Regions from separate parts of the Leclercia sp. G3L genome, predicted to be linked through region 1. Evidence: predicted binding sites of a transcription regulator. Region 1 holds the regulator's gene; each other region holds the start of a gene.
The links. The regulator CRP, encoded in region 1, controls carbon source genes, mostly activating them, when cyclic AMP is high. The targets are predictions, from matches to a motif close to ATGTGANNNNNNTCACAT.
Positions count from the first base shown of each region.

Region 2: a site for CRP is predicted at 2,852-2,869, ahead of LRS40_RS05515 (YjcB family protein). Genes of this name have one in related genera too.
Region 3: a site for CRP is predicted at 3,802-3,819, ahead of LRS40_RS11295 (acetyl-CoA C-acetyltransferase). Genes of this name have one in related genera too.
Region 4: a site for CRP is predicted at 3,586-3,603, ahead of LRS40_RS13735 (YfcZ/YiiS family protein). Genes of this name have one in related genera too.

Region 1 is NZ_CP088265.1:1,556,510-1,564,215, forward strand. Features, by position in the region: gene pabA (aminodeoxychorismate synthase component 2) at 1-34, shown strand, start outside; gene LRS40_RS08750 (aspartate aminotransferase family protein) at 122-1,342, shown strand; gene LRS40_RS08755 (YccS/YhfK family putative transporter) at 1,419-3,506, opposite strand; gene crp (cAMP-activated global transcriptional regulator CRP) at 3,563-4,195, opposite strand; gene LRS40_RS08765 (OsmC family protein) at 4,505-4,909, shown strand; gene LRS40_RS08770 (phosphoribulokinase) at 4,999-5,868, opposite strand; gene LRS40_RS08775 (YheU family protein) at 5,899-6,117, opposite strand; gene LRS40_RS08780 (hydrolase) at 6,114-7,136, opposite strand; gene mdcA (malonate decarboxylase subunit alpha) at 7,364-7,706, shown strand, end outside.
Region 2 is NZ_CP088265.1:862,567-870,272, forward strand. Features, by position in the region: gene LRS40_RS05505 (EAL domain-containing protein) at 1-714, opposite strand, end outside; gene LRS40_RS05510 (sensor domain-containing diguanylate cyclase) at 1,053-2,381, opposite strand; gene LRS40_RS05515 (YjcB family protein) at 2,993-3,274, shown strand; gene ssb1 (single-stranded DNA-binding protein SSB1) at 3,339-3,869, opposite strand; gene uvrA (excinuclease ABC subunit UvrA) at 4,119-6,941, shown strand; gene LRS40_RS05530 (MmcQ/YjbR family DNA-binding protein) at 6,945-7,298, opposite strand; gene LRS40_RS05535 (secondary thiamine-phosphate synthase enzyme YjbQ) at 7,301-7,706, opposite strand, start outside.
Region 3 is NZ_CP088265.1:2,037,761-2,045,466, reverse strand. Features, by position in the region: gene LRS40_RS11305 (oligogalacturonate lyase family protein) at 218-1,393, shown strand; gene LRS40_RS11300 (oligogalacturonate-specific porin KdgM family protein) at 1,538-2,221, opposite strand; gene LRS40_RS11295 (acetyl-CoA C-acetyltransferase) at 2,550-3,728, opposite strand; gene LRS40_RS11290 (M20 aminoacylase family protein) at 3,975-5,153, shown strand; gene LRS40_RS11285 (ABC transporter substrate-binding protein) at 5,168-5,944, shown strand; gene LRS40_RS11280 (cupin domain-containing protein) at 5,959-6,486, opposite strand; gene LRS40_RS11275 (LysR family transcriptional regulator) at 6,567-7,442, opposite strand; gene LRS40_RS11270 (multidrug/biocide efflux PACE transporter) at 7,549-7,706, shown strand, end outside.
Region 4 is NZ_CP088265.1:2,578,902-2,586,607, forward strand. Features, by position in the region: gene LRS40_RS13720 (formate/nitrite transporter family protein) at 1-899, opposite strand, end outside; gene mlaA (phospholipid-binding lipoprotein MlaA) at 1,214-1,966, shown strand; gene fadL (long-chain fatty acid transporter FadL) at 2,014-3,336, opposite strand; gene LRS40_RS13735 (YfcZ/YiiS family protein) at 3,708-3,992, shown strand; gene fadI (acetyl-CoA C-acyltransferase FadI) at 4,149-5,459, shown strand; gene fadJ (fatty acid oxidation complex subunit alpha FadJ) at 5,459-7,606, shown strand.

The DNA.
Region 1 (7,706 bases):
TCACCAGCTGCTGGCTAATTTTCTGCATCGTTGATTTTTAGTTGCCATAAAGTGATTTTTTAAGCATATTTCGTGATTATATTTTCACTTTTGCTTCTTGCTTAAAAAAGGGTGGGGTTACATGGCAACTGAACAATCTGCAATTACGCGCGCAACATTCGATGAAGTTATCCTGCCAATTTATGCACCGGCTGAGTTTATCCCGGTGAAGGGGAAAGGCAGCCGCGTCTGGGATCAGCAGGGTAAAGAGTACATTGATTTTGCGGGTGGTATTGCGGTGACGGCGTTAGGCCACTGTCACCCGGCGCTGGTCGAGGCGCTCAAAACGCAGGGCGAAACCCTGTGGCACACCAGCAATGTCTTTACCAACGAACCGGCGCTGCGTCTGGGGCGTAAAATTATCGACGCTACCTTTGCCGAGCGCGTGCTGTTTATGAATTCCGGCACCGAAGCCAACGAAACGGCCTTTAAGCTGGCGCGCTACTACGCTTCCACCCGCCACAGCCCGTTCAAAACCAAAATCATCGCCTTCCACAACGCCTTCCATGGCCGGTCGCTGTTTACCGTGACCGTGGGCGGACAGCCAAAATATTCTGATGGCTTTGGCCCGAAACCGGCCGACATTATTCACGTCCCGTTTAACGATCTGCATGCGGTGAAAGCGGTGATGGACGATCACACCTGCGCGGTGGTGGTGGAGCCGATTCAGGGCGAGGGCGGCGTAATGGCGGCGGCCCCGGAATTCCTGCAGGGGCTGCGCGAGTTGTGCGACCAGCACCAGGCCCTGCTGGTGTTTGATGAGGTGCAGAGCGGCATGGGCCGTACCGGGGATCTGTTTGCTTACATGCACTACGGCGTGACGCCAGATATCCTCACCAGCGCCAAAGCGCTCGGCGGCGGTTTCCCGGTCAGTGCGGTGCTGACCACCCAGGATATCGCTTCGGCGTTCCACGTGGGTTCTCACGGCTCCACCTACGGCGGTAACCCGCTGGCGTGTGCCGTGGCTGGCGCGGCGTTTGATATCATCAATACCCCAGAGGTGCTGAGCGGCGTCAACACGAAGCGCGAGCAGTTTGTGCAGCACCTCCAGCAGATCGATGCCCGGTATGATGTCTTCAGCGATATTCGCGGCATGGGGCTGTTGATTGGCGCCGAGCTGAAGCCGCAGTACAAAGGCCGGGCGCGCGATTTCCTCTACGCTGCCGCCGGTGAAGGGGCAATGGTCCTCAACGCCGGGCCGGACGTGATGCGCTTCGCCCCGTCGCTGCTGGTGGAAAGCCAGGATATCGATGAAGGGATGAACCGCTTTGCCGCCGCGGTGAAGCGCGTGGTTCAGAAGTAGCTGTGTTGCCCGGCGGCGCTACGCTTGCACGGGCCTACGGTTTTGTAGGCCGGGTAAGCGCAGCGCCACCCGGCATTTAGTACGGCGTCCGCTTCAGCCGTCGAATCAACCAGATCCCATGATGCGGGCGTTGACGCCATGCCACCGACGAAATGGTGTGCATGGTGTTCAGATGCCCAATGGTGCGCTGCAGATGCTGCTCCAGCGTACTCATGGGGTCTTGCGTCAGGGTCTCTGGCGCTTCCAGAATATTGCTGTCCCCGCTTTCGCCCGGCGCGTCATACTCCAGACGCTGCTGGCAGCGCTGAAGCGCAATTTCACACGACTGCAGATATCGCTGCGCCAGGTCTGGCGTCAGCATCGTATGCTCCCGCGCCAGGGTCGTCATCGCGTTGATATGCTCGACGATAAACTGGCTGTGCGTCACCCACAGCTTCATGTCCGCCAGATACGCCGAATTGAAGCCCGGCTCCTGCATCGCCTGGTTCAGAGAGTTGAACAGCGCGTTGTGCGCCTGATTGACCTTCATGCGTTGCCACGCCAGCGGCGTCGGCTGCGGATCGTCGCTGAGGATCAGGCGGATAGCCTCCTGATCCGCTTCCAGCGCGTCGTGGGCATTCTGCCGCAGAAGCCCGCTCTGCCACTGCGGCCATAGCCAGACCATCCCCCCGAAGGCGATCAGGCAGCCAATCAGGGTATCGGCCAGCCGGGCGACAATAAACTGCTCGCCGTTCAGGGTCAGCAGCTGCAGGGTGTACACCGCCGTGACCGTAAAGCCCACCGTCGCCCAGCCGTAGCTCTTGCGAATGATCAGGTAGCTTACCAGCGTCACCATCAACATCCCGGCAAGGGTGTAGCCTTCCGGGACGTGGAAGTGCAGGGTCACGCCGGCAATAATCAGCCCCGCCAGCGTGCCGGCCGCCCGGTGGAGAATACGCACCCGCGTCGCGCTATAGCCGTTTTGCGTCACCAGCAGCACTGTCATTAAGATCCAGTAGGGTTTCGGCAGGTGCAGCGCCACGCCCATCAGGCTGGCGATACTCAGCATCACGCTGATGCGCGCCGCGTTACGCAGGGCGGCAGACTTCAGCGACAGATAGCTTCTCAGAGCGGGGATCAGCGGCAGGCGTTTCTGCTTGTCCGCCATCAGGTCGCGCGGGTAGAGCGGGCGCTGGGTGCGCAGCACGCGGGCAATACGGCTGAAGTGCCAGGCGCAGAACTGACCCACCGGGTTATCCGGGTGCTGGCGGGCAATTTTCTCCAGGGCGCCGAGCTGCTTGTCCATGGTGAAGCGGGTGGGGTAGCGATGATAGAGAATGTCGTCAGCCAGCACCCGCAGGCGTGCCGCAACGGTCTGCGCGTTCCAGCGGATCACCGCTTCAGCGTGACTGCGCTCCACCAGCTTCTGCACCTCCTTCGGGTGATGCAGGCTGACGGAGATGTGCTCCTGTAGATCCAGCCCCACCTGGAAGGTGCGCAGCAGGCGTTTGTATTCATGATTCCTGTTGGCCGCCAGCATATGCAGCTGTTGGTAACAGAGGCTGATCAGGTCCACTACCTTCTGCTGGCGGGCCAGCAGCGGGGGCAACGATTTTTCAGGGTCGGTGTGCTGCGTCAGCAGGGTGTATTTTGCTTCGCAATAATCCGCCAGCTGTTGATAGAGCATGCTCAGCGACTCACGCAGCGGCTGTTCACGCCACATCCAGAACCAGAACCAGTTAAACAGCCCGTACCAGAGGGTGCCCAGCGTATAGAGGAGTAGCGGTTCCCAGACCGGCATATTCCCCGCCAGGCTCAGGGTAAAGATGGCCGCAATCAGCGAGGCGGGCAGCAGTCGCGCATGCAGGGCGCTGATCTCAGCCGTGACCCCTAGCGTCATCGCCAGCACGGTCAGAATCAGAGGCAGCGGAATATCCCGCGCCAGCAGCAGCTGTACGGCCAGGCTACAGCCCGCGAACAGGCAGCCGCCAATAGTCAGACGTTTAAAGAAGCGCTTATGTGGCGTGCCCAGACCGGCAATGTTGCAGCAGGCAGGAACGAGAGAGAAGAGCAGGCCGTGTTGCAGATGACCGAAGATCAGACCCACAGCCACAGGGAGACACAACACCAGGGTTTGCCGCAGTGCGTAGTTAACTTCCGGGTGATAAATGAGCCTGCGCCACATGGGGATAGAGACAAAAACGGCGTGTCATCGTGCGATGCCACGCCGTTTTAGCGGAATTAACGTGTTCCGTAAACCACGATGGTTTTACCGTGGGCGGAAATCAGGTTTTGATCTTCCAGCATTTTCAGGATACGACCCACTGTCTCACGAGAACATCCGACGATCTGACCAATTTCCTGACGGGTAATTTTAATTTGCATACCGTCCGGGTGGGTCATAGCGTCTGGCTGTTTCGCCAGGTTCAGCAGGGTCTGGGCAATACGGCCCGTTACGTCGAGGAAGGCGAGGTTACCCACTTTCTCGGACGTGACCTGCAGACGGCGAGCCATCTGCGAAGAGAGGCGCATCAGGATATCCGGATTCACCTGGATCAGCTGGCGGAATTTCTTATAAGAGATCTCAGCCACTTCACAGGCCGTTTTTGCACGAACCCAGGCGCTACGCTCCTGACCTTCTTCAAACAGGCCCAGTTCGCCGATAAAGTCTCCCTGATTCAGGTAAGAGAGGATCATCTCTTTGCCTTCTTCATCTTTGATCAGCACTGCCACTGAGCCTTTGACGATGTAGTACAACGTTTCCGCTTTTTCACCCTGGTGAATCAGCGTGCTCTTCGATGGGTACTTATGAATATGGCAATGAGACAAGAACCATTCGAGAGTCGGGTCTGTTTGCGGTTTGCCAAGCACCATGCGCTGTTATCCTCTGTTATAAGCTGTCTCCAGAGTCTGGCTATGTACCTGTACTCTGGGGTTGCAATCGAATTCTTCCCCCTGCCTGGGGTCTGGCTGGCACAATAATTAGCAGCCTGTAATGTGTGATGTCCTCTGCATACATGTGTAACGTCAATGTATTACTGTAGCATCTCGACTGTTTTAGCATAGCTTTTGCCGCGTGTCTCCTGGTGTCTCGCTTCAGCTTGATGCAGGTCGACTTCCGTTGTCAGAATTGTTACTGGCGCGTAATCTGTCAGGAAAAATGCAATCCTGGAGTTAATAAAAATGCAAGCACGTGTGAAATGGGTTGAAGGGCTAACGTTCCTCGGTGAGTCGGCTTCCGGGCACCAGATTTTGATGGACGGTAACTCCGGCGATAAAGCGCCAAGTCCGATGGAAGTGGTCCTGATGGCGGCAGGAGGATGCAGCGCGATCGACGTGGTGTCGATCCTGCAAAAAGGGCGTCACGATGTGACCGACTGTGAAGTGAAACTGACCTCAGAGCGTCGTGAAGAGGCGCCGCGCCTGTTCACCCATATCAACCTTCACTTCGTGGTCACCGGCAAAGCGCTGAAAGACGCGGCGGTATCCCGCGCGGTCGATCTTTCTGCGGAGAAGTACTGCTCCGTGGCGCTGATGCTGGAGAAAGCGGTAAATATTACCCACTCGTATGAAGTGATCGAGGCGTAAGCCTTGCTAAAACGCCGGGCGGCACTTCGTTTGCCCGGCCTACAGAGCCCGTAGGCCCGGTAAGCGTAGCGCCACCGGGCAACAAGGCTTCAATCGATTTTCTTGCCTTCCATCAACCGCTGCACCAGCGGCATCATGATTAACTCCATCGCCAGCCCCATCTTCCCGCCCGGAACCACCAGCGTATTGATATGCGAAATAAACGAACCCTGTAGCATCGCCAGCAGCCAGGGGTAATCGATATTGTCCAGATTGCGGAAATGGATCACCACGAAGCTCTCGTCCAGGGACGGGATAGCCTTGGCGGCAAAGGGGTTCGAGGTGTCTACGGTCGGAACGCGCTGGAAGTTAATGTGGGTGCGGGAAAACTGTGGCGTCAGGAAGTTAATGTAATCTTCCATTGAGCGCACCACGGAGTCCATCACCGCCTCGCGGGAATGACCGCGCTCGCTGGTATCCCGCGTCAGCTTCTGGATCCACTCCAGGTTAACAATCGGCACCACGCCCACCAGCAGATCGACATGGCGCGCCACGTCGTGTTGCGGCGTGACCACCCCGCCATGCAGGCCTTCATAAAACAGCACGTCGGTGGGTTCCGGCAGCGGCTGCCAGGGTGTGAAAGTGCCCGGCACCTGGTTCCAGGGCACCGCTTCGTCATAGGTGTGCAGGTATTTGCGCGCCTGACCGGTGCCGCTTCGCCCGTATTCAGCGAAGGTTTGCTCCAGCAGGCCAAAGTCGTTGGCATCCGGGCCAAAGTAGCTGATGTGTTTGCCGAGATCGCGGGCCTTGCGGATCGCCATATCCATTTCAGGGCGGGTAAAGCGGTGAAAACTGTCGCCTTCCACTTCCGCGGCGCGCAGATGCAGCTGCGAGAAGATCTTACGAAAGGCGAGGCTGGTGGTAGTGGTACCCGCACCACTCGACCCTGTAACGGCAATAACCGGATGTCTGGCGGACATAGCAACTCCCTGAATGGAAAGATGTCGCGGTTAACCGCGAAATTGATTGCGAGGCATGATGTTGACGGTTTCGTGCAGCTCGGACCATACGACCAGCACCTCACCGCTTTGCAGCTGGCGCCTGACGTCGGCAACCTTCTGCTCAAGCGAAAGCTCCTGTTCACCATAATCGGTGCCTTCGCGTAACACAAAGCTTTCAATCAGATTATCCAGCGTTTCGGGAGCCAGATCTTGCCAGGGAATAATCATCTTATCGGTTCCAGGTATGTGGTCAGCCAGTCCGGGATACGCGTTTCCAGCCACATCGTCGGGCGACGCAGCGTGCCGCCGACAAAACCCACGTGTCCGCCGTGTTCGGTCAGCTGATACTGCACGTTAGCGGGCAAAAATTCCTGCGCGGGTATCGAGTGATGATCCATAAAGGGATCGTCTTTAGCATGAATAATCAGCACAGGTTTCGTGATGTTGCTGAGCAACGGCATGGCGCTGCACTGGCGATAGTAGTCAATAGCATCGGCAAAACCGTGAATTTTGGCGGTGATCAGATCGTCAAATTCGCGCAGGCGACGCACTTTCTTCAGCTGTCGCAGACTGACCGGCAGCGTATCCGGGTATGCCTTCAGTTTGCGTGCCGCATTGGCTTTGAGCAAGTTAAGCAGATAACGCTGATAAACGCGCGAAAAGCCCTTATCCATATGATAGCTGCAGTGTTCCAGCATGAACGGAGCAGAGACGATGGCGGCGGCGTCCAGAGGAATATTGTCGCCCTCTTTTGCCAGCAGGCAGGCGAGCATGTTTCCGCCCAGCGAATAGCCCACCGCCGCCGTGGGGGCCGGGCCGTGGGTCTCTGCCAGCCAGCGCAGGAACCAGGTGCCATCTTCTGTTTCGCCGGAATGATAGATGCGTTTCTGGCGATTGGGTTCGCCGCTGCATCCCCTGAAGTGCATCACTACCCCCAGCCAGCCGCGCGCTTTCGCTGCCTGAATCAGGCCGTGGGCATAGGGGCTGTGCAGGCTGCCCTCGAGGCCATGAAAGACCACCAGCCGGGGTTTGTGCCGGGCCTGAAGCGGATCTTCACTCCAGGCTAAATCAACGAAGTCATCATCCGGCAGGTCAAGGCGCTGCCAGACGGGGGTGAAAAGCACTTTACGACGGATGAGGCGCGGCAGCATGGTCTGCAGATGGCGATTAGCCACGCCCCGCATGGGGACAAATTCTGCGCTCTCGTCGGGTGCAATGTTGAAGTCTGATGGAATGATTTGGGCCATAAAGGTGATGCTAATTATTGTCTGTTATTTACGATACCTTCCGAATTGTACCCCGTTTAGCCTGGTTTTCCGAAACATGAACTGATCCCGATCACAAATATTTACCTTGATTATTACTCTCAGGCTAATGATTCCCCTGCGCGCTTAATTGATGACTTTATCACCAGGGTGCACACTTAACTCAACGTTAAGCAAACCTAAAGATGTGCTGAATCAGGAGGTTAACAATGTTATCAGGGCAAACGCCAGCCCGGAACTGGAACACGCGTCGCACTGAAAAAGCGCGCCGCCTGGCTTCCGTCCCGGTGCAGGGCAAGGTACTGCCAACAGGCGACCTTGTCGCCATGCTGGAAAAATTGATCGCCCCAGGCGACAAAGTCGTACTGGAAGGGAATAACCAAAAACAGGCAGACTTTCTCTCCCGCTCGCTGGCCGACGTGAACCCGCAAATTGTTCACGATCTGCATATGATTATGCCGAGCGTCGGTCGTAGCGAACACCTGGATATTTTTGAGAAGGGCATCGCCCGCAAACTCGACTTCTCTTTCTCAGGTACCCAAAGCCTGCGTA
Region 2 (7,706 bases), 690 kb from region 1:
CACTTCATAAAAGCGCTGGTTAGTCGTTGAAACAATAGCGGCAATCGGGCGCTTGTCCGAGCGAACAATAGTATAAAAGCGGCCTTCATTCTGGAACGCCAGATCGTTATCGCTAATCAGCGTTTTTAATTCATTCTGATTGGCCTGTTCGCTGACGGAGAAAAAGGCATTGGTTATCGTATCAAATACGCCCCATGCCAGAGAACGATCCGAAGACATCACTTCGCTATAGGTCAGCGGATTAACCACCACCACATAATGACCTAATTGCATATAAGTCATCTTATATCCCGCATAAAATGGGGTGTCGCGGTAATAATAGGTAGAGACGTCAGGCTGGCGTTGGTAATTGGCGGCGGAAATAATATAGGGATTATCGGGGGTGCTCGTCGTTGAGCAGAGGAATTCACGCCCTTCAGCATAGAGCAGGTCGGCAATGTAAAGCCGGCCCCGGACGATATTTAACATATTTTGCCGATGTGCCGGCGTGCAAATATCACCCGAATACTGTTCAGCCGCCTGCCGGGCCAGATCCACCTGCTGAATGACCAGTTCAGTTTTGTCTAAAGCGAGTTGAGCAAAGGATCGAAGCTGACTACTTGTTTCGTTGACCGCGCGTTGCTGGGCAAACCATAGCGCAAGCATCACAGGTAGCAAAACTACCATGATAACCCCGACTATCCTCAGCACCTTGTCCCGTGCGCTACGATTCATTTCCGCCCTATATCCCTGCTTTTTATGTGCCTGTAATCATGAAGGCCGGATGCTTTGCTAAACAGGTGATTACGTTGCATGAATCATGCGAAGTTAGCAACTGACTTTTAACACCAATAACCTAATATTTGGTTATGCCGATAATATTTGTCCGTAAGCCAAACTGAAAGTATTCGTTTCCTGTTTATTAAGTAAAATAATTACCGGTGGCGAAAGCCAGGCTCCCGGATAACTCAACAGAATGTCGTCGATTAAGTCAAACTACCGACAGCGTCAAAAAAGCGCAACTTCATCATGAGATTTTGTGCTATTTATCCCATGATAATGATTAAAGTGATTTATAAATAATCAACCGCGACGATTGTTTTTCCTCTTCCCGCGCGTTTGGCATCATAAAGTGCCTTATCTGCGCTAATGAGTAGCGAGGAGGTATCGTGCTGTTCACCGCTTACCTCCACCACCCCCGCGCTAAAGGAGAGGATCAGCGTCCGGCTGCCAACGTTAAGCGGCGTCACGGACAGCGCCTTGCGAAGCCGGGTGGAGAGCTGCACCGCCGCGTCGCTGCGGCTCTTCGGCAGCAGCAGTAAAAACTCCTCTCCACCGACCCGGCCCAGCGCCGAACCGGGCGGGATCAGCGCCCGCAGGCAGTCGCAGAAGTGCACCAGCGCGGCATCCCCCACCAGGTGGCCCCACTGGTCATTAATCTGTTTAAAGAAATCCAGGTCAAACATCAGGACCGAGAAATGGCTATCGGCCTCCTGCCGCCGGCTGGCCTCCAGGGCAGCGGCAATCCGCTGCAGGATGGCAAAGCGATTTAAACAGCGCGTCAGATCGTCGGTCATGGCCTTCATCTCCAGCTGCCGCTCCGCTTTTTTACGGGCGGTGATATCGAGCCCGATATTGAGGATCGAGCCGTCCGGCAGGCCGATATTCGACCACAGGACCGTCAGCTGCGTACCGTCCCGGCGTACCGGGTGCCATTCATACATATCGTTCAACGGGGTGCTGTTCACCGACTCGTGCACCCGGCGTCGCATCTCCGGGTCAGGATAAAACAGCGCCAGCGGCTCGGCATGGGCGTTAATCTCCGCCATCGACCAGCCAAACACCTTTTCGCATTCGGCATTCCACAATACGCAGCGGCTATGCCTGTCGAAAGAGTTCATCAGCACCGGCGCCCGCTCAAACAGCGTTTTGTACTGGGCGATCATCCGCTGCATCTCTTTTGCCGTGCGTTCACGCGCGACAAGCCCGGTGACAAAATCCTTTAGCTTTTCTACCAGGATAATCACCACCTCTTTCAGCACGGTGATAGTGCTTTGCGGTTGCGTAAACCCCAGGAAGAAGTAACCGTGCTGATGCGGGGCCATTTGACACAGCACCCCGCACTGTAACTGGCGATGTCCCGGATGCCCTGGAGGAAATATCAACGCACCCATATTCTCTTTCCAGCCGATGACCTGCCACGGACGGCGATGGCGTTGCAATAACAGGCTGGCAAGAAATGCATTAATTTCCAGCGGATGGCAGGTTAATTCCCCGGCACTGACAAACTGCGGCTGGCCCGTATCATCCTGCATCATCACCCAGCTAAGCTGGGCACCAAAGGTATGATTAATCGTCTCCAGCAGATCCGTTAAGGTGGCGTGGGACGATAATTTTGGCATTAATTTAGCTAATGCGTGCAGGGCTCGGGTACTGTCTTTAATATTCTCTCGATTTACTTGCGTCATTGGTTATTCGCAGCTCATTAACGAGACAGAAATACCGCAACGAATTAATCAGGAATAAAGTGATATTCAGTCAGCATACATTAATGCGACTCTCTTACTGGGATGCGTGTGTAAAAATAAAAGGACAAAGAATAATAAACAACAAAAAGCACAAGCCTGATTTATTTATTACGAACAGAGTAAGCAACGGGAAGAAGCATAATCTATAGCCCTGAGGCTGTAAATATTGTACATCAACTGCCGCGCTGTACATGTTTTCTTATCCCGATGAATTATCAGCAAAGTTGTCATAAATACACCGGTTAGCAGGCTAAATATATATTTTCGCTCGCAATAACCACGTTAATATAAAGGTTATATGAGGCCATTTTTATGCATTTGCCCAGTGGCGAATAAAAGAACAAACGTGATATAGTTCACATATCTTATGTAACAAGAAACATCGTTTCATTGTTGTGAGTCTGAGCCTGCCGATAGCCAGTTTGCCACAGCGTGTGGGCAACGTCGCGCTTTACCCGGCGGCGGTTATCTTTGAGGATCGTTTTATGGCAGCTATTACCACCGGTGTTGTGTTTGCACGCTGGGAGTTGTTGAGCGCAGTGCTGATGTTTCTGGCCAGCACGCTGAACATTCAATTTCGTAAATCGGATTACACCGCGCTGGCGGTGATCAGCACCTGTCTGGGTCTGGCGGCGGCATGCTGGTTCGCGACCGGCCTGCTGGGCATCACCCTGCTGGATGTGGCCGTTATCTGGAACAACGTTAAAGCGGTAATGGTCGAGGCGATGAGCCATACGCCACCAGACTGGCCAATGATGTACACCTAGTAGATATAAAAAAACCCAGACATCGTCTGGGTTTTTTGTTGTTACGAAACGCAGGTTCTGATTATCAGAACGGGATATCGTCGTCGAAATCCATTGGCGGTTCGTTGGACTGCGCCGGTGCAGACGGCTGCTGCTGCGGACGGGACTGTGCGCCGCCGCTGAACTGGTTGCCGCCCTGCGGCTGCTGAGGCTGACCCCAACCGCCCTGCTGCTGCTGGCCGCCACCTGCTGGTGCGCCACCGCCCTGACGGCCACCCAGCATCTGCATGGTGCCGCCAACGTTGACTACCACTTCGGTGGTGTATTTTTCTGCGCCGGACTGATCGGTCCATTTGCGGGTACGCAGCTGGCCTTCGATATAGACCTGGGAGCCTTTACGCAGATATTCACCGGCCACTTCGGCCAGTTTGCCAAACAGCACAACGCGGTGCCATTCGGTCTGCTCTTTCATCTCACCGGTCGCTTTATCACGCCAGGATTCGGAAGTAGCCAGCGTAATGTTGGCCACTGCACCACCACTCGGCATATAGCGTACTTCCGGGTCCTGGCCCAGATTACCGACGAGAATCACCTTGTTTACGCCTCTGCTGGCCATGATCGTGTCTCCTGAAAACTTGTCTGAATAGTGTAAGCGCGCGAGTGTACCATTTCCACGTGGTCTTCCGATAGTTGGGAAGCATCTTCCAGACTTCTCACGAAGGATACATTGTTGCACAAGTAATCAGAATTTGCATTCCAATACTGTATATCCAGCCAGGTCAATTTGTGTCATAATTAATCGTTTCTGCCGGTTGTCCTTCAAACAAACCAGGCATTCCGTGTATCTACCTACCGGGAAAGGTGAATGGATAAGATAGAAGTTCGGGGCGCCCGCACCCACAATCTCAAGAATATCAACCTCGTCATCCCTCGCGACAAACTGATCGTCGTGACCGGGCTTTCAGGCTCAGGCAAATCCTCACTGGCTTTCGACACCCTGTATGCCGAAGGACAGCGTCGTTACGTTGAATCGCTCTCTGCATATGCGCGCCAGTTCCTGTCGCTGATGGAAAAACCGGACGTCGACCATATCGAAGGGTTGTCGCCGGCCATCTCCATTGAGCAGAAGTCGACTTCTCACAACCCGCGCTCCACCGTCGGGACCATCACCGAAATCCATGATTACCTGCGTCTGCTGTATGCCCGCGTGGGCGAGCCGCGCTGCCCGGACCACGATGTCCCGCTGGCGGCCCAGACCGTCAGCCAGATGGTGGATAACGTGCTGGCGCAGCCGGAAGGCAAACGCCTGATGCTGCTGGCGCCAATCATTAAAGAGCGCAAAGGCGAGCACACCAAAACGCTGGAAAACCTGGCCAGCCAGGGCTATATCCGCGCCCGTATCGACGGGGAAGTGTGCGATCTCTCCGATCCGCCGAAGCTGGAGCTGCAAAAGAAACACACCATCGAGGTCGTGATCGACCGCTTTAAGGTGCGTGATGACCTGACCCAGCGCCTGGCGGAGTCGTTCGAAACCGCGCTGGATCTCTCCGGCGGTACGGCCGTGGTGGCCGATATGGATGACCCGCAAGCGGAAGAGCTGCTTTTCTCTGCCAACTTCGCCTGCCCGGTGTGCGGCTACAGCATGCGCGAGCTGGAACCGCGTCTGTTCTCGTTCAACAACCCGGCGGGGGCCTGCCCGACCTGTGATGGTCTGGGCGTGCAGCAGTATTTCGATCCTGAGCGAGTGATCCAGAACCCGGAACTGTCGCTGGCCGGCGGCGCGATCCGCGGCTGGGACAAGCGTAACTTCTACTATTTCCAGATGCTGAAGTCGCTGGCTGAACACTATAAGTTCGACGTCGAAGCGCCGTGGGGCAGCCTCAGCCCAACCGTACACAAAGTGATCCTGTTCGGCTCCGCGAAAGAGAACATCGAGTTCAAGTACATGAACGATCGCGGCGATACCTCGGTGCGCCGTCATCCGTTCGAAGGCGTGCTGCACAACATGGAGCGCCGCTACAAAGAGACGGAATCCAGCGCGGTACGTGAAGAGCTGGCGAAGTTCATCAGCAACCGCTCCTGCGCCACCTGTGACGGCACCCGTCTGCGTCGCGAAGCGCGTCACGTGTATGTTGAAAACACGCCGCTGCCGACCATCTCGGACATGAGCATCGGTCATGCGATGGACTTCTTCAACAACCTGAAGCTCTCCGGCCAGCGCGCGCAAATCGCCGAGAAAGTGCTGAAGGAGATCGGCGATCGCCTCAAGTTCCTGGTCAACGTCGGCCTGAACTACCTCACCCTTTCCCGCTCGGCAGAGACCCTGTCCGGCGGTGAAGCCCAGCGTATCCGTCTGGCGAGCCAGATCGGCGCGGGTCTGGTGGGGGTGATGTACGTGCTGGATGAGCCGTCCATCGGCCTGCACCAGCGCGACAACGAACGTCTGCTCGGGACGCTGATCCATCTGCGTAACCTCGGCAACACGGTGATTGTGGTTGAGCACGATGAAGACGCGATCCGCGCGGCCGACCACGTGATCGACATCGGCCCCGGGGCCGGCGTCCACGGTGGCCAGGTGGTAGCGGAAGGTCCACTGGACGCTATTATGGCGGTACCAGAATCCCTGACCGGCCAGTACATGAGCGGCAAGCGCAAGATTGAAGTGCCGAAACAGCGCGTACCCGCCAACCCGGAAAAAGTGCTGAAGCTCACCGGGGCGCGCGGTAACAACCTGAAAGACGTGACTCTGACCCTGCCGGTCGGCCTGTTCACCTGTATCACGGGTGTCTCGGGTTCCGGTAAATCAACGCTGATTAACGACACCCTGTTCCCGATTGCTCAGACCCAGCTGAACGGGGCAACCCTGGCTGAACCGGCGCCGTATCGCGAGATCCACGGCCTGGAGCACTTCGACAAGGTGATCGATATCGACCAGAGCCCGATCGGCCGTACGCCGCGCTCGAACCCGGCCACCTATACCGGCGTGTTTACGCCGGTACGTGAACTCTTTGCCGGCGTGCCGGAATCGCGTTCGCGCGGCTATACGCCTGGACGTTTCAGCTTTAACGTCCGCGGCGGCCGCTGTGAAGCCTGTCAGGGCGATGGGGTGATCAAGGTCGAAATGCACTTCCTGCCGGATATCTACGTGCCGTGCGACCAGTGCAAAGGCAAACGCTATAACCGCGAAACGCTGGAGATTAAGTACAAAGGCAAGACCATCCACGAAGTGCTGGATATGACCATCGAAGAGGCCCGTGAGTTCTTTGATGCCGTTCCGGCGCTGGCGCGTAAGCTCCAGACCCTGATGGATGTCGGTCTGACCTACATTCGTCTGGGCCAGTCGGCAACCACCCTGTCGGGCGGCGAGGCGCAGCGCGTGAAGCTGGCGCGTGAGCTCTCCAAACGCGGCACCGGGCAGACGCTGTACATTCTGGATGAGCCGACCACCGGTCTGCACTTTGCCGATATCCAGCAGTTACTCGACGTGCTGCACCAGCTGCGCGATCAGGGCAACACTATCGTGGTGATTGAGCACAACCTGGACGTGATTAAAACCGCGGACTGGATTGTCGATCTCGGTCCGGAAGGCGGCAGCGGCGGCGGCGAAATCCTGGTTTCCGGTACCCCGGAAACCGTCGCGGAGTGCGAAGCCTCGCACACGGCCCGCTTCCTTAAACCACTTCTGTAGTCGTCACACTGACAGCTGCTGCCGGGTCATCTCCGGCAGCAGTTCCACCGCCTGCTTGTACGAGGCATCCACCAGATAGTAAATCTGCGAATCCGGTATCGACCCATCCAGATAGACCGTGCTCCAGTGCGCTTTATTCAGGTGCTTGCTGGGACGCACGTCGGTGTGCTGCTGGCGCAGCAAATCCGCCAGTTCCGGGCTGGTTTTTAGCGAGGCCGCCGGACGCCCCTCCACATCTTTCACCATCGCAAACAGCACGTCTGCGACCTTGATCTGGGTGGCCTTCCAGTCACTGTGCACGCTTTGCTCCGCACCCGGCTTATTCATGCAGTACTGAAGTATCTCCGAAATGGTCATCATTATTCCCCTTGTAGCGTAGCGATAATTTTGCGCGAACCGCCATGGATACGGTGTTCTCCCAGCCAGATCCCCTGCCAGGTGCCGAGCTGCACGCGGCCGTGATTCACCGGCAGCAGCAAAGAGACGCCCAGCAAGGAGGATTTAATATGGGAAGGCATGTCGTCTGGCCCCTCATCATCATGTTCCCAGCGGGCATCGTCGGGAACGGTTTTGAGAAAATGCTGCTCCATATCGGAACGGACGGTGGGATCGCAATTCTCGTTGAGGGTGAGAGAGGCTGACGTGTGTTGCAGCAACAGATGCAGTAAACCGACGTTAATGCGGGGAAGATCGCGGATCTGTCCGAGGACCTCGTCCGTCACCAGATGAAAACCACGAGACCTGGCGCGCAGGGTCAGGGTTTGC
Region 3 (7,706 bases), 480 kb from region 1:
CAATAACTTATAAAGGAATAAAAAATTGATGCCGGGATGATAAAAATCTGAACAGATGTAAAGAGAATGATGAATTCGCGGGCTTTTCCTTCAGAAGTGCGCCACCAGTCACACACACTGAAACGATGTTTTGATATTTTAACACCCAGTTTTTAAACTCATATTTTACCGATCGGACCGCAGGTAAAACCCTGTCGTCGAATTCAAGGAGTGCATCATGGCAAAAGGCATGCGGGTCAAACTGAACTATGAGGTCAGTCGCGATCCGGATACAGGCGTGGAAGTCACCCGCCTGACCCCCCCTGAAGTTACCTGTCATCGTAACTACTTCTATCAAAAGTGTTTTTTCAACGACGGTAGTCATCTGCTGTTTGCTGGTGAATTCGATGGCCACTGGAACTACTATCTGCTGGATCTGAAAAAGGCCGAAGCGGTGCAGTTAACCGAAGGCGCGGGCGACAACACCTTTGGCGGCTTCCTGTCGCCGGATGATAAATCCCTCTATTACGTTAAGAATGATCGCACCCTGCTGGAAGTCAATCTGACGACGCTGGTTGAGCGCGAAGTGTATCGCGTGAGCGACGACTGGGTCGGCTACGGCACCTGGGTGGCCAACTCTGACTGCACCAAACTGGTGGGTATCGAAATTGCGAAGAGCGACTGGACCCCGCTGAACGACTGGAAAATCTTCCACGACTTCTTCCATAAAGGACCGCACTGCCGCCTGCTGCGCGTCGATCTGCAGACCGGCGAAAGCAGCGTGATCCACGAAGAGAAAAACTGGCTCGGTCACCCGATCTACCGTCCGTTCGATGACAACACCGTCGCGTTCTGCCATGAAGGCCCGCACGATCTGGTGGATGCCCGCATGTGGATGGTTAACGAAGACGGCAGCAACGTGCGTAAGGTTAAAGAGCATGCGGAAGGCGAAAGCTGCACCCACGAGTTCTGGGTACCGAACGGCTCGGCGCTGGTGTATGTCTCTTACCTGAAAGGCCAACAAGGCCGTACGGTGTATAGCTTCAATCCGGATACCGGCGAGAACAGCGCAGTGATGCAGATGCCGACCTGTTCGCACCTGATGAGTAACTTTGACGGCACGCTGCTGGTGGGTGATGGTTCCGGCACGCCGGTTGATGTGAAAGACACCAGCGGCTATACCATCGATAACGATCCTTACCTGTATGCGTTTGACGTGGCGAAAAAAGCTTACTTCCGCGTTGCGCGTCACGATACCTCCTGGGCAACCGTGGCCAACAGCCGCCAGGTGACCCATCCGCATCCATCCTTTACCCCGGATGATAAAGCGGTCCTGTTTAGTTCCGATAAAGACGGCAAACCTGCTCTCTATATTGCGAAGCTTCCTGAGCAACCTGAACTGTTGCGTGAATAAAAGTTTGTGTTTGTGTTCCTGTAACTGGCCTTGCCCTTCTTTATGGAGGGCTTTTTTTTATCTGTCGATCGGTGAAGTCATAAATTGCAGGCATAAAAAAACCGACTCGTTCGAGCCGGTTAATCCCGGAGGTACTGCTTGTTATTAGAACGAATATGCTACACCGACACGGAGACGGGTCTGACGCTCATCGGTCTCTTTCACACCGACGTTGCCCACTTCACCATATGGGGCCCAGTTTTTATCAATTTTGTACGCCAGCTTGACGTTATATTCCTGGGAGTAATCTTTGTTGTTATTACGGATAGTGCCTTCGGAGCTTTTCGCGTATACGTAATTGAGCTCGGTACGCCAGTCGCCCATCACCCAGCCAACCCACGCATCGCCACGGTTAACTTTATCGTCGTCTTTATTCGAGCTTGACGGATAACGGGTGTAGTCATAACGGTAACGTGCGGCAACGTAGAAGCCATTATCGAAGCTATATTGCGCATGCAGATACGGTTTATAAATGGTGAAACTGTCTTTACTTTCAACGGTAAAGCCTGGTGTTAACGCAATATTCGGGGTTGCTTTCCAGCGCCAGCTAATCTGGTCTTCGTGACCATTACCTACCACATCGGAAAACGGCTGGTCAGCTTTATCGCCGCCGGATTTCCATTTCGCTTCTACTGAAAAACCAAAACCATTTTCGAAACGGTGTGAAACTGCCACGCGGTCTGCGTTGGTACCAGTATCAATGTATTCGTGACGCAGATCCACGGTGACAGCCTGAGCTGCGAAAGAAGCGCCAATAAGTGAAGCAAGGACCAGAGATTTCTTAAACATGGACAAACCCTCGTTTAAAATGATGTTTCGTTTTTATGGAATTGAATTTTATTTTTTTAAATACGTAATTTTAGTGATCATGATCGTAATTATTTGTTTCATTTTTTTTGGCAAAGCCAGGCGTGAGCAATATCAACAAAAGAGGGGTTTTAAGCGGAATTTAACGGATCGGGATCACACTAAATTTTTATTAGCGACTCAGCGAATGCGGTAAATATTTCGAGGAAGTTTGAGAATCTACTTACAAGGGTAAAAATATGATGGAGCTCACAAACGAATAAGCCTCCGTGACGGGAGGCTTATTTAGGTTGATATATATCAAAGCGAATTAGCGTTCTATGGCGAGTGCCACACCCTGCCCGCCGCCAATGCACAACGTCGCCAGCCCTTTGCGGGCATCACGTTTCACCATCTCATGCACCAGCGAGACCAGAATACGGCAGCCAGACGCGCCAATGGGGTGGCCCAGCGCTATCGCCCCGCCGTTGACATTGACCCGGCGCTCATCCCACTCCAGCATTTTCCCTACCGAAAGCGCCTGGGCAGCAAAGGCTTCATTGACTTCGATCAGATCGACATCCGCCAGCTGCCACCCTGCCCGCTCCAGGCAGCGGCGCGTCGCATGCACCGGGGCGATTCCCATTAAGGCGGGATCCACGCCGACGCTGGCAAAGGCTTTAATGCGCGCCAGCACCGGCAGATTCAGCGCTTCGGCTTTGCTCTCGCTCATCATCATCACGGCGGCGGCACCGTCGTTGATAGAGGAGGCATTCCCGGCGGTGACCGAACCGGTGAGTTCAAAGGCAGGATTGAGCAACGCCAGCCCTTCTGCGCTGGCATCGGTACGCGGCTGTTCATCGGTATCCACCAGCAGATGTTCACCGTTCTGCTTCTGCGCGTTGACCGGGACAATCTCATCCCGGAAACGGCCTGCGTCAATGGCGGCCCGGGCCTTATGTTGAGAGCTGAGGGCGTAGGCGTCCTGTCGTTCACGGGAGATACCATATTCCCGCGCCAGGTTTTCCGCCGTAACGCCCATATGGTAATCGTTGAAGGCATCCCACAGCCCGTCGTGCACCAGGCTGTCGATAAGCTGGCTGTTCCCCAGCTGAGCGCCCGTGCGGCTGTCGGTCAGAACGTGCGGCGCGCGGCTCATGTTCTCCTGACCACCGGCGATCACCACGTCGGCTTCACCGCACTGGATCGCCTGGGTTGCCAGGTGCAGCGCCTTAAGCCCGGAGCCACAGACGTCGTTGATGGTAATGGCAGAGACGGTGTTGGGTAATCCCCCTTTCAGCGCGGCCTGACGGGCAGGGTTTTGCCCGGCCCCTGCGGTCAGCACCTGACCGAGGATCACCTCGTCGATCTCGTGGGCCTCAATGCCACTGCGCTCCACCAGCGCGCGGACCACCACGCTGCCCAGATCTACCGCCGAGTGGCGTGAGAGCGCTCCCTGGAAACAGCCAATTGCTGTGCGCAACGCACCCACTATCACGACGTCTTTCATCTCAACCTCTGCGCAAAATGACACCGCACATAGTAGAGTATTGTTATCAACTAATGATGTAATTGTTTAAAAAAAGTGAGTTTTATCACAAAGGATCGCGCACTCATTTTGCAGGCCCGGATGTAAAGCCCGCATGCATTCACACAACTTATAATTTCCGCGCTAATTATAAGAGAACGCATTTGCATTATGACGGCACGACGATAAGTTAGGAGTGGCAAACACGCGTTTACACTGGAGTAACAAATGTCCGACTGTATCATTCCAGAAATAAAAGAATCAGAAGAAGAAATCATCGCCATCCGCCGTCATTTACATGCCAATCCCGAATTAAGTCTCGAAGAGTTTAATACCAGCAATCTGGTGGCTCGCCAGCTGGAAGGCTGGGGCTATCAGGTGACGCGGGAGATCGGAAAAACCGGCGTGGTCGGCTCGCTCAGCAAAGGCCAGGGCAGCAAATCCATCGGCCTGCGCGCCGATATGGATGCCTTACCGATCTTAGAAGCCACCGATTTGCCGTGGGCCAGTACCGTACCGGGCAAAATGCACGCCTGCGGCCACGACGGCCACACCGCGATTTTACTGGCCGCGGCGAAATACATTGCCTCGGATGCCTGCCAGTTTAACGGCACCGTGCACCTTATTTTCCAGCCTGCCGAAGAGGCGATTGGCGGCGCGGATTTAATGATTAAAGACGGGCTGTTTGACCGCTTCCCCTGCGACCGTATTTTCGCCCTGCACAATATGCCTTATCTGCCGACCGGTAAGTTTGGTTTCTATGAAGGCAACTTTATGGCCTCCGCCGACACCGTGAAAATTACCCTGCAAGGGTACGGCGGTCACGGTGCGCACCCGGAACGCACCGTGGATCCGATTGTGACCGGGGCCGCCCTGATCATGTCCCTGCAGAGCATTGTGGCACGTAACGTGCCGCCGGGTGAAACCGCGGTGGTGACCGTCGGCACCTTCCAGGCGGGCATTGCCTCTAACGTGATCCCGGACAGCGCGGTGATGGAGCTGACGGTGCGTTCGATGAAGCCGGAGATCCGCGACCTGCTGATCCGTCGGATTCAGGAGCTCACCGACTTCACCGCCCGCAGCTACGGCGCCACCAGCGAAGTGGAGATCTATGACTCCTACCCGGTGCTGGTGAACGATGCGGAACAGACCGCCTTCGCCCGCCAGCTGGCCGTCGAATTCTTTGGCGAGGATGCGGTACTCGAGAGCGTCTCCCCGTCCAACGGCAGTGAAGATTTCGCTTTTATGCTCCAGCAACGTCCGGGCAGCTATTTCCTGCTCGGCAACGGCGAGAAAGGGGAAAAAGGCGGCTGCATGGTGCATAACCCGGGCTACGACTTTAATGATGAGATCATTACCACCGGGGCCTCCTTCTTTGCCCGTTTGGTTGAAAACTATTGCCGTTAAGACAGGGACAGATAATGAAAAAATACCTTTTACCGCTGGTGGCACTGCTGGCAACGTCGTCTGCCCTGGCAGCAGAGACCAAAGAGCTGCGTTTTGGCGTGGATCCGACCTTTGCCCCCTTTGAATCGAAAAATCCGCAGGGCGAGGTGGTCGGTTTTGATATCGATCTGGGCAATGCCATCTGTAAGCAACTGCAGGCGAAATGCGTCTGGGTTGAAAGCAACTTCGACGGCATCATTCCGTCCCTGAAGGCGCGTAAATTTGATGCCATCCTCTCCGGGATGTACATCACCGACAAGCGTAAAGAGCAGATTGCCTTCAGCGACAAGATCTACAGCGGCCCGGCTTTCCTGGTGGCACGTAAAAACAGCCTCGCCAGCAACAGCGTGGATCAGCTGAAGGGGAAAACCATCGGCGTTGAGCAGGGTTCCGCCCAGGAAACTTATGCCAATGAGCAGTGGCGCGGCAAGGGCGTTAACGTGGTGGCCTACCAGGGTGCCGATCAGGTGATCCGCGACCTCGAGTCCGGGCGTATTGATGGCGCCGTGCTCTCCGGGGTGATGGCGGAATACAGCTTCCTCAACAAGCCGCAGGGTAAAGAGTTTGCCTTTGTCGGCAATGCGCTGCAGGACGATGCCCTGTTTGGCGCCGGGGCGGCCATTGGACTGCGCAAAGAGGATGACCAGCTGCGCCAGGAGTTGAACGGCGCTATCGCGGCGATCCTGGCGGACGGGACCTATAAAAAGCTCGCCTCACAATACTTCAGCTTCGATATTTATACCGGCAAGTAACCCTGTTCCGCCCTTCACTGGCTGAAGGGCGGAGATTTCCAGTACTGGGTTAAGGCAGGCTCGTTGCCATTAATTGGATCCGACTCAGGAAACGGCAGCGCCACGATACGCGCCAGTATTGCCGGCGTTGCCGCCTGCTTACACAGATCGAACTCCATCCCCGGCGGATATGCCCCTACTACCTGAAAATCGAGCGTTGCAGATAAGCGGCAGTGCCCGGTTCCCGCAGGCAATAACAGGGCGTCCCCGGCTTCGACCTCCATCTCTTCACCCCCAGGACCGCCAATCACCAGGCGCGCCGTTCCCCGGGCAACACCCAACACTTCATGGGCAGTCGAGTGGTAATGGTGATAGTCGAAAATCCCATCGCGCCACTGGGGCGGCCATCCGTTGTCGGCAAACCGTTGTTCAAACTGGCTGGCAAAATCGCCTTCCGATATTACCCCTTTATAGATCAGCACCGGCAGATGAGGATTATTAGGCACCCAGTCTCTGGCTGAGAGCAGCAGCACCCGGGGCGTAATGGTATTTTTAGCGGCCATGTCTCTTCTCGACGGTTAATTCACCCCATCAAGTGTAGTCCTTTTAGATTTCGGTACCGATCAGGGGAATGTCGTATTCATCACACAGGATCCGCCTGGTGCTGAAGCCAGTGCCGCAGCCAGTTTCCCGCCGTCCCCGGCGGAGAGCGCTTATTCCACACCAGATCGATCGCTACCGAACGCGGCCAGCCCGGCACGTTGAGTTGCACCAGGGCTTTCGCAGGGGAAAACTCTGCTACCAGCGCACAGGGCAGCGCGCACCAGCCGAAGCCCTGCACCGCCATGCTGAGCAACATCAGGTAGTTGGGCGCAGACCACACCGGACCCTGGGCCAGCACCGGTTCGCGCTCCAGATAGGTGTTCAGGCGCAGCTCCCGCCAGCCGTGCAGTTCATCAGCTTCAGTGCGCTTTTGCGCGGCGAGGGGATGCGTGGCGGAGGTATAGATCGCCATGTGGGTCTGCATCGGCAAGCGAACGGCGGCAATGTCGGTGGGATAACTCTCCCGCGCCTCCGTGAGGCCGATGTGCGCCCGCCCTTTTTGCAGCAGGTCGATGACATCTTCTTCTTCACCGATGAGGCATTCGAATTCGGTATGGGGAAAACGCTCGTCAAAACGAAACAGCATCTCCTCCAGCACGTCCGGGTGCAGGGTGTCGGAGAGCACAAAGGTCAGCCGCGCTTCGGTCTCTTCACTGAGGGAGACCGCCAGCTCGTCAAGCCGCGCGCTGGCGGCGAGGATCGACTGAACGTAGCCCAGCACCTGTTTACCCTGGGCGGTGAGCACCGGCTGACGGGCGCTGCGATCGAACAGCGCGAAGCCGAGGTCATCTTCCAGATGGGCGATGGCGGTGCTGATGGTGGACTGGCTTTTGCGCAGGCGGCGGGCGGCAGCGGAGAACGAGCCGGCGGCAACCGTCTCGACAAACGCCGTTAAGGCTTCGGGGGAGTAGCGCATGATGTATCTACTTTATCGATGGAATCCAACTTTTATATATCAGTTTTAACGATAAAAATAGCGACCTGATTCTGCCCATCCTGGCAGGTTAATGAGGTATCAGGTTATGCAGCACAACGATATTCAACACCGAAAACTGCCGGAGCGTATCTTCCACGCCGTCTGTTTCGAGGGCATCGCCACGGCGATCCTCGCCCCGACCACCGCCTGGCTGATGCAGCGTCCGGTGCTGGAGATGGGCGGATTGACTATTCTGCTCGCCAC
Region 4 (7,706 bases), 1.0 Mb from region 1:
TGCTCTTTTGCTTTTAGCTCGGCTTTGCGCTTATTCGACATATCGTTACGGATTTGCGCATGGCTCAGCAGGGCAAATATAAAGGTGCCGCCGCAGATGTTACCAACCAGGGTAGGGATGGCGAAGGGCCAGAAAAACTCGCTCCAGTGAATGGTGCCGTTAAAGACCAGATATAAAATCTCCACCGTGCCCACCACGATATGGGTGGTATCGGCCAGTGCGATAAGCCAGGTCATCAGGATGATAACCACGATTTTGGCCGAACCGGCAGCCGGGAACATCCATACCATGGTGGCGACGATCCAGCCGGAGATAATGGCGTTGGAGAACATTTCGAGAGGGCTGTTTTCCATCACCCCCGTCCCGATTTTTACAAACGCGTCGCGGGTAGCCTCGTCAAAAATCGGCATATATTCAAACGCCCAGGCTGCGACGCCGGTTCCGATAATATTCCCGAACAACACCACGCTCCACAGGCGCATCAGCAGGCCGAAATTGCCCCATGTCGGGCTCTGCATCACCGGCAATACCGCGGTGACGGTATTCTCGGTAAACAGCTGCTGGCGCGCCATGATCACGATAATAAAGCCAAAGGTATAACCCAGGTTTTCCAGTACCATCCCGCCGGGGATACCTTCAAACTGAACGTGAAAAATCCCTTTGGCCAGAAAAGAGGCGCTCATTGATAACCCGGCAGCGATAGCCGACCACAGCAGGGCCATGGCATCGCGTTCCAGCTCTTTTTCACCGTCCTGGCGAATATGTTCGTGGATGGCCATCGCGCGCGAGGGGAGCTGGTCCTCATCGACCTCAATCTTCTTTCCCCGGCGATTCTCCTCGCTTTCAACTTCCAGTTCTTCGGTATGGTTATCTATTTTCTCTTCTTTGAGTTCGTCCATTATGGTGCTCCAGAGGTGGCTGATACCTTTAAGCGTAGCGGTTTTTGTCCTAACGCCCGTGGGTATGCTCTTAAATTCCTGCAATGACAATAAAGGCGATACATCGTCGGCAAAGGCCGTATAAAATTGCCAGCCAAACGAAACTGCAAAGCCAGGCTATTCTGAGATCATAAAGAGGGTGTTTATTGCCCTGATTTGTGGTCGTAGACATCAGTAAGCGTGCTGATACAATCACTTGCACATCTACAGACGGAGCGCGAAAGCTCCAGTACGGATGGCTTTCGAAGATAGCCATACTTAACAGGGAGAAAGATATGAAACTTCAGCTGTCGGCGGTTGCGCTGGGCACCACGTTGCTGATGGGCTGCGCCAGCTCTGGCGAGCAGCAGGGGCGCTCCGATCCTCTGGAAGGATTTAACCGCACCATGTACAACTTCAACTATAACGTGCTGGATCCCTATCTGGTGCGTCCGGTTGCGGTAGCATGGCGTGATTATATTCCACAACCTGCCCGTAACGGGCTGAGCAACTTCACCAGCAACCTTGAAGAGCCTGCGGTGATGGCGAACTACTTCCTGCAGGGCAATCCCTATCAGGGGATGGTCCACTTCACCCGCTTCTTCCTGAACACCCTGTTAGGGATGGGCGGCTTTATAGACGTTGCCGGGATGGCGAATCCGAAGCTGCAACGCGAGCAGCCCCACCGTTTTGGTAGTACTCTGGGTCATTACAATGTGGGTTATGGCCCGTATGTGCATTTACCGTTCTACGGCAGCTTCACCCTGCGTGATGATGGTGGTGATGCGGTCGATACCCTCTATCCGGTACTGTCCTGGCTGACCTGGCCGCTGTCGGTGGGTAAATGGACGCTGGAAGGTGTCGAGTCGCGCGCGCAGCTGCTGGATTCAGACGGACTGCTGCGTCAGTCTTCCGATCCGTACATCATGGTGCGTGAAGCCTACTTCCAGAACCATGACTTTATTGCTAACGGCGGCAAGCTGAAACCGGAAGATAACCCGAACGCGAAAGCGATCGAGAATGAACTCTCCGAGATTGATGCGGAATAAAAAAGAAAAGGTGAGCGCGAAGCTCACCTTTTTTTATCGCTACGTGATTAGAACGCGTAGTTGAAGTTCATGCCATACAGCCAGGCTTTACCTTCAGAAGAGAACTCATACGGACCTTCCTGGAACGTCACTTTCTGACCATGCATATAAGAGACACCCGCATCGATTGAGGCATCTTTGTTGAATGCATAGGTCGCGCCGGCGCTCAGCCAGAAGCGATCCTGATCCGGAATGGAGATAGAACGTTTGTCTGCCGGAACCGGGCTGTCATCGAAGGCAATACCGGTACGGAACGTCCAGTTATCGTCCATATAGTAGGTGGTACCCAGAGCGATGCGGTAAGCGTCACGGAAGCTTTCGTCTTTAAAGAACAGCGTATCACCGCCGCTGTTGGTCGCTTTCAGCTCCTGGAACTGGCTCCAGCTCGTGTAGGTCAGGCTATAGTGGATGGCCCATTGCGGCGCGACTCTGTTGTAACCGGACAGTTCCCACATCTCAGGTAAGTTCAGGGTCAGAGAACCGCCAGTGGTGCGGCCATCCGTCCCCATTGGCAGACCAAAGTTGCCGAGGATCTGGTTGTAGGCTGAAGGCAGGCTGCTCTTATAGTCGCCATCGAAATCGATTTTTACTTCAGAACGGTAGGTAAAGCCATAGCGGTTGTTCTTGTCGATTTCATACAGAATACCGGCGTTCCAGCCAAAGCCCCACTCATCACCCTTCAGGTAGGCAATCTGGGTATCTCCAGGGATCCCCGCGACCGGTCGTGCCAGGGCTGGAGGTAGTGCGCCGGAGCCTGCGACGATTCGACCCAGGTCACCCGCGTAGCGCTCAATTTTCGCTTTCGCATACACCGCATCAAAGCCAACACCGAAACTCCAGTGATTATCCAGGCGATAAGCACCGCTCAGGTTCAGGTTGAGGGTTTCCAGGTCGGTTTTACCGCCGTATGCCCCTGCTGCGTAGTTGTTATTGAACTCGGTCGCCAGTCCGTAGTTAGAGGTAACGGACGCGCCCCAGCCAAATTGTTCATTGATTGGCGCGACAAAGTGCAGGTTTGGAACCCATGCTGTTGGCGCGATGTTATCCGCGTTCAGGCTTGCGCCCGTTGGTGAACGTCCGGTGATATCTACGCCAGGGTCAACAAAAATGGCACCCGCGGAGAAGGTTGGACGATCAAACATCATGATCAGGGCAGGGTTACGGCTCGCATTTCCTGCGTCATCAGCGATAGCGCCTTCCCCGGAATAGGCACGGCCCAGGCCTGAGGAAGAAAACTCGTTAAGCTGAAAGCCCGCAGACCAGGCGGAGGTGGAGACGATTGCCACTGCGACTGCCAGCGCAGTTTTGTTGAACAGGGTTTTCTGGCTCATGACCATAACCTCATTGAGTTATTTTTATTCAATATTTGTTACATACCGTAACAGGAGCGCGAAGTGTAGGGTCTGTCGTAACACTTAGAAATCAGACCAGTGGCGAGAGTATAGGTCTGACCAGATAGAATGTTGCAAGTCTGTTTATTAATATTTACTGATATGTTTTTCGAAACGGGATCTGGTTGGCAAAATTGTGACCAGTTCGCTTACTCCAAACGGGTGATTTTTGTTTTAGATCATTTTTACGTGTGATATTGCTCACTTACCCGCGTTTAGGCCATTAACGACTGGAGCCGCTCCCGAGCGGGGCGTAAAATATCAGCATTGTGTCTATTTCGCGCCGTGCGCGACTACAGAGGAAATCTACTATGAGTAAATGCAGTGCTGATGAAACCCCGGTTTGCTGCTGTATGGATGTGGGTACCATCGTGGATAACACGGATTGCACCGCCTCTTACAGCCGTGAGTTCGCCAGCCGTGCCGAAGCCGAAGAGACGCTGGCCGCACTGACTGCCAAAGCCCGCGGCGTTGAGTCTGAACCGTGCGACATCACCTCCACCTTCACTGAAGTGAACGGCGGGGTGCGCCTGGACATCGATTTTGTGTTCAGCTGCGAAGCTGAGTCCCTGATTTTCCAGCTCGGTCTGCGTTAATTTCCCTTCAATGCCCCCATTCATGGGGGCGTTTCGTTTGTGCTCTGTGGCTTCGCTCGCAATTTTTCTTCTCTCCGATTGGCTAATGTAAAAATTTGGTTAAGACTGTTATCAGGTCAGACCACTTTGCGCATTTGTTATTCACAGGGGAGCGTTATGAGTCAGGCATTACCGCTAATCACCCGTCAGGGCGATCGCATTGCCATTGTCAGTGGATTACGTACGCCATTTGCCCGTCAGGCGACGGCGTTTCATGGCATTCCTGCCGTCGATCTGGGAAAAATGGTGGTGGGGGAGTTGCTGGCTCGCAGCGAAATACCTCCTGAGGTGATTGAACAGCTGGTCTTCGGCCAGGTGGTGCAGATGCCGGAAGCGCCGAATATTGCCCGTGAGATCGTGCTGGGCACCGGAATGAATGTCCACACCGATGCCTACAGCGTCAGCCGCGCCTGCGCCACCAGCTTTCAGGCGGTGGCGAACGTTGCGGAAAGCCTGATAACGGGCACCATTCGCGCCGGAATTGCCGGGGGGGCCGACTCATCCTCTGTCCTGCCGATCGGCGTCAGCAAAAAGCTTGCCCGCGTGCTGGTGGACGTCAATAAGGCCCGCACCACCGGGCAGCGCTTATCCCTCTTCTCGCGTCTGCGTTTGCGCGATCTCCTCCCCGTGCCGCCTGCGGTCGCGGAATACTCCACCGGCCTGCGGATGGGTGATACCGCCGAACAGATGGCGAAGACCTACGGCATTACCCGCGAACAGCAGGATGCGCTGGCGCACCGCTCGCACCAGCGCGCCGCTCAGGCCTGGGCGGAGGGCAAGCTGGCGCAAGAGGTGATGACCGCCTACACCCCGCCGTACCGTGAGCCCTTAAGCGAAGATAACAATATCCGGGGCACTTCGACGCTGGCGGATTACGCGAAACTGCGTCCGGCATTCGACCGTAAGCACGGCACCGTGACCGCCGCCAACAGCACGCCATTAACCGATGGCGCGGCGGCAGTGATCCTGATGACCGAATCCCGGGCCAAAGAGCTGGGCCTCACCCCGCTCGGCTACCTGCGCAGCTATGCCTTTACCGCCATTGATGTCTGGCAGGACATGCTGCTGGGGCCGGCTTGGTCCACGCCGCTGGCGCTGGAGCGTGCCGGGCTCACTATGAACGACCTGACGCTTATCGACATGCATGAAGCCTTTGCCGCCCAGACCCTGGCCAACCTGCAGCTGCTGGCCAGCGAACGCTTTGCCCGCGACGTGTTAGGGCGTGCCCATGCCACGGGCGAGGTGGATGAAAGCAAATTTAACGTGCTGGGGGGCTCCATTGCCTACGGCCACCCCTTTGCGGCAACCGGGGCGAGGATGATCACCCAGACGCTGCACGAGTTGCGCCGTCGCGGCGGCGGGTTTGGCCTGGTCACCGCCTGTGCGGCGGGTGGCCTGGGCGCCGCAATGGTTCTGGAGGCAGAATAATGGAGATGACAACGGCGTTTACCCTCAATGTGCGTCCGGACAACGTGGCGGTGGTCACCATCGATGCGCCAGACGAAAAGATGAATACCCTGAAAGCCGAGTTTAGCGGTCAGGTCCGCGCGATCCTGAAGCAGGTGCGGGAAAACAAAACCCTGCGCGGGCTGGTATTTATCTCGGCCAAGCCGGACAACTTTATCGCCGGGGCCGATATCAACATGATTGCCCGCGCCAACAGCGCGCAAGAGGCGGAAGATCTTGCCCGTCAGGGGCAGCAGATCATGGCCGAAATTCATGCTCTGCCGATCCCGGTGATTGCGGCGATCCACGGCGCCTGCCTCGGTGGGGGTCTGGAGCTGGCTCTGGCCTGTCACGGACGAATTTGTACCGACGACGGCAAAACGGTGCTGGGTCTGCCGGAAGTGCAGCTCGGCTTACTGCCCGGCTCAGGTGGCACCCAGCGTCTGCCGCGGCTGGTGGGCGTCAGCACGGCGCTGGAGATGATCCTCACCGGCAAGCAGCTGAGTCCGCGTCAGGCCCTGAAGGTGGGGCTGGTGGACGAGGTGGTCCCGCATGCCATCCTGCTGGAGGCCGCAGTAGCGCTGGCTCTGAAAGACAAACCGGCCGGTCGTCAATTACCGGTGCGCGAGCGCGTGCTGGCAGGCCCGCTGGGCCGCACGCTGCTATTTAAGATGGTAGCGAACAAAACCGAACAAAAAACGCAGGGGAATTACCCGGCGGCAAAACGTATTCTCGAAGTTATCCATACCGTTCTGACGCAGGGCAGCAGCAGCGGCTATGCCGCAGAAGCCAAAGCCTTTGGCGAGCTGGCGATGACCCCGCAGTCACAGGCGCTACGCAGCCTCTTTTTTGCCAGCACCGAGGTCAAAAAAGACCCGGGTAGCGAGGCAGATCCTGCCCCGCTCGACGCCGTCGGCGTGCTGGGTGGCGGGCTGATGGGGGGCGGTATCGCCTTCGTAAGCGCCAGCAAGGGCAAATTACCGGTGCGGATCAAGGACATCAACCCGAAGGGGATCAACCATGCCCTGCAGTACAGCTGGCAGCTGCTTGATAAGAAGGTCAAACGCCGCCATATCAAAGCCAGTGAGCGCGATCGCGAGCTGGCGCTGATCTCCGGCACCACCGATTACAGTGGCTTTCGCCATCGCGATGTGGTGATTGAGGCGGTATTTGAGGATCTGGCGCTGAAACAGCAGATGGTGGCTGAGGTTGAAGCGCACTGCGCGCCGCACACCATCTTTGCTTCTAACACCTCGTCGCTGCCGATTGGCGATATTGCAGCGCAGGCTGCGCGTCCTGAACAGGTGATCGGGCTGCATTTCTTTAGCCCGGTTGAAAAAATGCCGCTGGTGGAGGTCATTCCGCACGCTGGCACCAGCCCGCAGACCGTTGCCACCATTGTTAAGCTGGCAAAAATGCAGGGCAAAACGCCGGTGGTGGTGGCCGATAAAGCCGGGTTCTACGTCAATCGCATCCTGGCACCCTATATCAATGAAGCCATGCGCCTGCTAACCGAAGGGGAGAAGGTGGATCACATTGATAATGCGCTGGTGAAGTTTGGTTTCCCGGTCGGCCCAATCCAACTTTTGGATGAGGTGGGAATAGATACCGGCACTAAAATTATACCTGTGCTGGAAAGGGCTTACGGGGAACGATTTAGCGCCCCTGCAAACATTGTTTCTGCAATTTTGAATGACGATCGCAAAGGCAGAAAAAATGGACGCGGTTTCTATCTTTACGATCCAAAAGGGCGTAAAAGCAAGAAGCAGGTAGACCCGGCGGTTTATGGGCTTATTAAGCCCACCGGCGAGGGCAAACTCTCTGCACAGCAGTGTGCAGAACGTTGCGTCATGATGATGCTCAACGAGGCGGCGCGCTGCTTTGATGAGCGGGTAATCAGAAACGCTCGCGACGGCGACATTGGCGCGGTGTTTGGCATTGGTTTTCCACCTTTCCTGGGTGGCCCGTTCCGCTATATGGATAGCATTGGCGCGGGTGAAGTTGTTGCGATTTTACAACGACTGGCTGTGCGATATGGGCCGCGGTTTACACCGTGTGACACATTGTTGCAAATGGCGGATCAGGGGCTGCGATTTTGGCCAGCAAAGGAAACTGACCCGGTAAATTAAGGTCAAATAAGAGTAAATCCGCCGTTGAAGGGTCTGGTCCTGTCTAATTTGTAAACTGACATTGACTATACTTACGCCGTTGAGGTAAAAAACAGCGTTT